One region of the Thermaerobacter subterraneus DSM 13965 genome, then DNA from elsewhere that is predicted to be linked to it. Evidence: riboswitches for the same ligand, from Rfam matches in the RefSeq annotation. Region 1 holds a riboswitch; the other holds the start of a gene.
What was found. A riboswitch is a leader RNA that binds a small molecule or an ion and turns the genes downstream of it on or off. The one in region 1 is predicted to bind S-adenosylmethionine.
Positions count from the first base shown of each region.

Region 2: another riboswitch for S-adenosylmethionine. It lies ahead of THESUDRAFT_RS08010 (methionine ABC transporter ATP-binding protein); the one in region 1 lies ahead of metE (5-methyltetrahydropteroyltriglutamate--homocysteine S-methyltransferase).

Region 1 covers NZ_JH976535.1:1,011,905-1,015,120, reverse strand. Annotated here, with positions in the region: gene metE (5-methyltetrahydropteroyltriglutamate--homocysteine S-methyltransferase) at 1-1,361, opposite strand, end outside; SAM riboswitch class I at 1,435-1,549, opposite strand; gene pncA (bifunctional nicotinamidase/pyrazinamidase) at 2,029-2,721, shown strand; gene THESUDRAFT_RS04270 (response regulator transcription factor) at 2,718-3,216, shown strand, end outside.
Region 2 covers NZ_JH976535.1:1,964,043-1,967,258, forward strand. Annotated here, with positions in the region: gene asnB (asparagine synthase B) at 1-1,208, shown strand, start outside; SAM riboswitch class I at 1,331-1,518, shown strand; gene THESUDRAFT_RS08010 (methionine ABC transporter ATP-binding protein) at 1,609-2,637, shown strand; gene THESUDRAFT_RS08015 (methionine ABC transporter permease) at 2,644-3,216, shown strand, end outside.

The DNA.
Region 1 (3,216 bases):
TCGAGGGCGCCGGCCACGGCCTGCCGGCCCTGGTTCAAGGCGCGGGTCAGGACCGCCACTTCCTCCAGCTTCTGCTTCGCGAAGGCAAGCCAGCCCTTGATCTCCGGATCCAGATCCGTCTCCAGGTCCAGGTCGATGGGCACGTGCAGCAGCGAGCAGGAGGGGGCGACGAAGAGCCGCCCGGCCCCCAGGGCGTCCCGGGCCCGCTCCAGCAGGGCCAGGGCCGCCTCCAGGTCCGCCCGCCAGACGTTGCGGCCGTCCACCACCCCCAGGGAGAGGTGCAGGGTGGGCGGAACCCCGGCGGCCAGCACCTGCTCCAGCTGGCCGGGGTCCCGCACCAGATCCAGGTGCAGGGCCTGCACCGGCAGGCTCAAGGCTAGCTCCAGGTTGTCCCGCAACCCCTCGAAGTAGGTGGCCAGGAAGAGCCGGAGCCCCGGGGCCGCCTGGGCTAAGGTGGCGTAGGCGCGGCGGTAGGCGGCCCGGGCCGGTTCGTCCAGGTCCAGGGCCAGGAACGGCTCATCCAGCTGGACCCAGGTGGCGCCGGCCGCCGCCAGCTCCCGCAGCACCTGCCCGTACACGGGCAGCAGGCCGTCCAGCAAGGCAAGGCGCGGCCCGGCGACCCCTTCCCCGCCGGAGGAACCGGCCGCCCCGCCGCCCAGACCCCCGGCCTCGCCGCGGCTCGCCTCGGGGGCCCGGCCGGCGGCGCCCGCCCCGGCCGGAGTGCGGAGCTTGGCCAGCAGCAGGAAGCTCACCGGGCCCAGCAGCACGGGGCGGGCCTCGAAACCCAGGGAGCGGGCCTCGCGGAATCCCTCCACCACCTTGCGGGACGCCAGGCGGAAGGCCTGCCCTGGTTCCAGCTCGGGCACGATGTAGTGGTAGTTGGTGTCGAACCACTTGGTCATCTCCAGGGCGGGGACGCCCCGGCCGGGGGTGCCCCGGGCCATGGCGAAGTAGACGTCCAGGGGGACCTCCCCAGCAGCCGCGGCGGCCGCCGCGCCCGGGCCCGCCTCCGCCCTCTGGCCCGCCGCGGGGGTGGCCCGGCCCGCGCCGGCGGCATCGCCACCAGGAGCCGGGGGGATTGCGGCGCCGGCTTCCGCTGAAGGGGCCCACCCGTAACGGGCGGGCACGGCCCCCACCATGCAGGCGGTATCCAGCACGTGGTCGTAGAGGGAGAAGTCCCCCACGGGCACCACGTCGATCCCCGCCGCCCGCTGCAGCTCCCAGTGCCGCCGCCGCAAGGCCGCCGCCGTCGCCAGCAGAGCGTCCGCGGAAATCTTGCCGTCCCAGTAGGCCTCCAGGGCCTGTTTCAACTCCCGGCCGGCCCCGATGCGGGGGAAGCCCAGGTTGGTTGCCACGGCCATGGGTCCGCGCCTCCTTCGTGGGATGGGACTGAAAATGAAAAACCCCTCCGGGAAAGGAGAGGTTCCTCGCCTTTCCCTATCTCCCGGGAACGCCTCCCGCGGGAATTGGCACCGTGCCGCCTGGGTGGAGCCGGCGGCCGGTTGCCGTGGCGTCATCGGGCCCGTCCCTCGGCCACTCTCGATAGGGCTTTGTCCGGTCATTCCCTTGTCAGCGACCGCGGGGTTGCAGGCGCTGCGGCCTGCAAGGCCCCCCGGGTTTCCGCATCCCACAGCCAAGGAAGGGGCCCATGGCCTCGCGGCCTGCGGTGCGTCATCGCGGTCCGCGGCCCTCCGGGTCTCGTCCGGCCGGCGTGGGCCCGGTGGGCTTGCAGGGCCCGTTGCCCAGGTGCGGCCTGGCGCCCCGGCGCCGCAGCGGGCTGGAACCCTCGCGCGGGATGCGGGCATTGGGGACTGCTATTCGGGGCCGGGGACGAAAGTCCTGCTGCCCCCACACCCCAGGGTGGGGTGAAACCGCGCCATCCCCGGCGGTCGCCCGCTGCGGGCCCTGCCGGCCGCCGGCGTGCCATTGCGGCCCGGGCACTGCCGGCCCGAGGTGGCCCGCATCCTGCCGGCGGCAGCCTATAAGCCTATAATTGAAGGGAAAACGGCGCAAGGAGGCAGCCCAGCCATGGACCGCCTGCAGCCCGGCGGCGCCGCGACGGGGGGCGGGGCGGCACCGGCCCCCGCCGGCGCCGTGACCCCCGAGGCAGCCGCCCAGCATCCTGACGCCGCCCTGGTGGTGGTGGACGTCCAGAACGACTTCTGTCCCGGCGGTGCCCTGGCCGTGCCCCAGGGCGACCAGGTGGTGCCCGTCCTCAACCGCTGGATCGGCGCCTTCCACGCGGCGGGCCGGCCCGTGGTCTTCACCCAGGACTGGCATCCCTCCGGCCATGTGAGCTTCCGCGAGCAGGGCGGGCCCTGGCCGGTCCACTGCGTGCAGGGCAGCCCGGGGGCCGCCTTCCACCCGGACCTGCAGGTCCGGGGCACCGTCTTCCGCAAGGGGTTCGCCCCCGACCGGGAGGCCTACAGTGGCTTTGACGGCGCCCTGGCCGCCGGTGAGGCCGGGGTCCGCCCCGAGGTCACCCTGGCCGGCTGGCTGCGGCAGCAGGGGGTCCGGCACCTGTACGTGGGCGGCCTGGCCACCGACTACTGCGTGCGGGCCACGGTGCTGGACGGCCTGCGGGAGGGTTTTCGGGTCACGGTGCTGGTTCCGGCCGTGCGGGCCGTCGACGTGACCCCGGGGGACGGGGAGCGCGCCCTGGCGGAGATGGAGGCCCACGGGGCCCTGCTGGCCGCCGGGGACGCCGGGGAGGCCCGGTGACGGTGTTCTTGCGGGACGAACGCGGCCGCGGCGAGCCGGCGGGCCCGGCCCTCGATGCGGGCCAGGCCCGGCCCCCGGCCCGACGCCTTCCCGCCGGGCCACCGGCGCCGGCGGCCGCCTCCACCCCAACCGCCCGCCCGGCGCCGGCTTCCGCCGGCGGCAAGCCCTCCGCCCTGGCGCCGGCAGCCCCCGCCGCCCGGCCCGGCCCCGGTCCGGACGGGCCGGCACCGGCCGGTCCCACCGTGCTGGTGGTGGACGACGAGGAGTCCCTGCTGGAACTGGTGGCGTACAACCTGCAGCGCAACGGCATGGCACCGGTGCTGGCCCGGGACGGTGCCGAGGCCCTGCGCCGCCTGGAGGAGCGCCGGCCCCAGGTGATCATCCTGGACGTCATGCTGCCCGATACCGACGGCTTCACCCTCTGCCGCCACCTGCGGGAGCGGGGCATTCAGACGCCCATCCTCATGCTGACCGCCCGGGACAGCGAGATCGACA
Region 2 (3,216 bases), 950 kb from region 1:
TCTCCACCCCCGACGGGCTCTTTTTGGCCCGCGACCCCCTGGGGATCAAACCCCTCTATGTGGGCAGGGACCGGGATGGGGCGCTCCTCTTCGCTTCGGAGATGGGGGCCCTGCTGCCCCACGTGGAGACCATCGACGAGTTTCCCCCCGGGCACTACTGGACGGAACGGGACGGGTTCGTCCGGTACTACGAGCTGCCCCCGGTACGGTACGACCTGGAGAGCCCCGAAGCGGCGGTGGAGGAACTCATCGCCCGGCTGCGGCAGGCGGTGCGGCGGCGCCTGGTGGCCGACGTCCCCGTGGGGGTGTTCCTCAGCGGCGGCCTGGACAGCAGCCTGATCGCCGCCCTGGTGGCGGAAGCGCGGGCGGAAACCGGAGAGCCGGTCCATTCCTTCGCCGTGGGCATGGAGGGCAGCGAGGACCTGGAGCGGGCCCGGCTGGTGGCGGCCCACCTGGGGACGTTCCACCACGAGTACGTCTTCACCCGCCAGGAACTGCTGGCCCTGCTGCCCACCGTGATCCGGCGCCTGGAGTCCTTCGACCCTGCCCTGGTGCGCAGCGCGGTGCCCACCTACCTGGTGTCGCGACTGGCGCGCCGGTATGTCAAGGTGGTGCTCTCCGGCGAGGGAGCGGACGAGCTCTTCGGCGGCTACCAGTACCTCAAGCGGCCGGAGATCCGGGCGCGGCTGCAGGACGAGCTGCGGGAGATCACCCTGGCGCTGCACAACACCAACCTGCAGCGGGTCGACCGCATGACCATGGCCCACGGCCTGGAAGGGCGGGTTCCCTTCCTCTCGGTGACCCTGGTCGACCTGGCCTGGCGGATCCCGCCGCGCTGGAAGATCCACGACCGCACCGGGACCGAGAAGTGGATCCTGCGGCAGGCGGCCCGCCGGTTCCTCCCCGCGGCGGTGGTCCAGCGGGAGAAGGCCAAGTTCGCCATGGGCACGGGCGTGGGCCCCACCCTGGAGCGCTTCGCCGGAGCCGCCGTCAGCGACCGGGAGCTGGCGGCGGGCCGGGAGCCGTGGCCGGGGCTGGAGCTGGGCAGCAAGGAGGAGCTGCTGTACTTCCGCTGGTTCTGCCAGGCCTTCGGCCACCGGGCCCGGATGGCGGCCCGGCTGGTGGGGCGGAGCCGCAGCCTGAACCCCCACCAGCTCTACGCCCCCGCCTGGCGCGCCCAACCCGGGACGGGGACGGAGATGGCCTGACCTGTTGACAGGCCGGGGCAGGGGTCGCATAATCGGCGTCGTACGGCTGAGCCGGCCGCTGTACCGCAGTACCCGCAGGACGTTCGGCGCGGGACCTTCAACAACCGAATCCGCAACATCTCTTCTTATCCAGAGTGGCGGAGGGACGGGCCCGATGAAGCCACGGCAACCTCCGCGCGGCGGCGCGGCCCCGCCCGCTCCGGCCCGGCACGGCGGCCGGGCGGGTTCCCCGGGGTTCAACGCCGGCGGGTGGTGCCAACTCCCGCAGAACCGCGTCCTGGTGCCGGGACGCCGTTCTGAGAGATAAGAAGGGATGGCACCCTTGGGCCATCCTTTCTGCGTCTCTCAGGAAGGATGGTTTTTTGTTGCCCTTCACCCGGTGCGGGGTGGGGCCACGGGGGTGAGCGCAGTGACGGAAGCGATGCTGGAGGTCCGCAACCTGGTCAAGGTCTACCGCGGCCGCCGCGGCGTGACCACGGCCCTGGACGGCGCCAGCCTGGAGGTGGGCCGGGGCGAGTTCTTCGGCGTCGTCGGCGCCTCGGGGGCCGGCAAGAGCACCCTGGTCAAGTGCATCACCCTGCTGGAGCGGCCCACGGCGGGCTCCATCCGCCTGGGCGGCGTCGAGCTGACCGGGCTGCGCGGCCGGGCCCTGCGGCAGCAACGGCGGCGGATCGGCCTGGTCTTCCAGCACTTTCACCTGCTGTGGTCCCGCACCGCCGCCGGCAACGTGGCGCTGCCCCTGGAGATCGCCGGGGTGCCGCGGGAGCAGATCCGGCGCCGGGTGGCGGAGCTGCTGGACTGGGTGGGGCTGGCCGACAAGGCGGGAGCCTACCCCTCCCAGCTGAGCGGGGGCCAGAAGCAGCGGGTGGCCATCGCCCGGGCCCTGGCGACGCAACCGGAACTCCTCTTGTGTGATGAACCCACCTCCGCGCTGGATGCGGCCACCAGCCGCGCGGTGCTGGAGCTGCTGCAGCGGGTTCACCGGGAACTGGGCATCACCGTGCTGCTGATCACCCACCAGCTGGAGCTGGTGGAGGCCGCCTGCCAGCGGGTGGCCGTGATGGACGCCGGGCGAGTGGTGGAAGCCGGACCCGTGGAACAGGTCTTCCGGAACCCGCAGGCGGCGGCCACCCGGCGGCTGCTGGCCGCCGCCGGTGCCGGCGGTCCGGCCGGAGACCTACCGGCCCCAGCACTCGGGACCGGGGACGAACCCGGCCCCGAGGCGGGCCCACAGGCCGTTGCCGATCCGGCCCTGGCGGACCGGCGGGCGGCCCCGGCGGCGGCCGCGGGGGCTGCAGCCGCCCGCTGGGCGCCCCTTGCCTCGGCCTCGCCCGGCGCACCCGGGCGGAGCGGTGCCGGCGCGGCGCCGGCACCCGGGGCCGGCCCCCTTGCCCCGCAGGCGGCTCGCCCCCTGGCCGGAGGGAGGTGACGGCGGATGGCGGCAGAGCTTTTCAGCGCCCTGCGCGAGTTCGGACCTGACATCGTGACGGCCACGGGCCAGACCCTGTACATGGTGGGCCTGGCGATCCTCTTCGCCACCCTGGCCGGGGTGCCCATTGGCACCCTGCTGGTGGTGATGGACCGGGGGCACATCGCCGCCTTTCCGCCCCTGCGGGCGGTGCTGGCGTTCGTCGTCAACACCGGGCGGTCGGTGCCCTTCATCATCCTGCTGATCGCCCTGGCCCCCTTCACCCGCCTGCTGGTCGGCACGTCCCTGGGGACGGCGGCGGCCGTGCCGCCCATGGCGGTCGCCGCCACCCCGCTGGTGGCGCGGGTGGTGGAGACGGCCCTGCGGGAGGTCGACCGCGGCACCGTGGATGCCGCCGTGGCCATGGGCGCCAGCCCGTGGCAGGTGGTGCGCAAGGTGCTGCTGCCCGAGGCCCTGCCCGCCGTGGTCCTGGGGATCACCATCGCCACCGTCGGGCTCATCGAGTTCTCGGCGGTGGCGGGGGCCGTGGGCGGGGGCGGGCTGGGCGACCTGGCCTTCCGCATGGGCTACCAGCGCTGG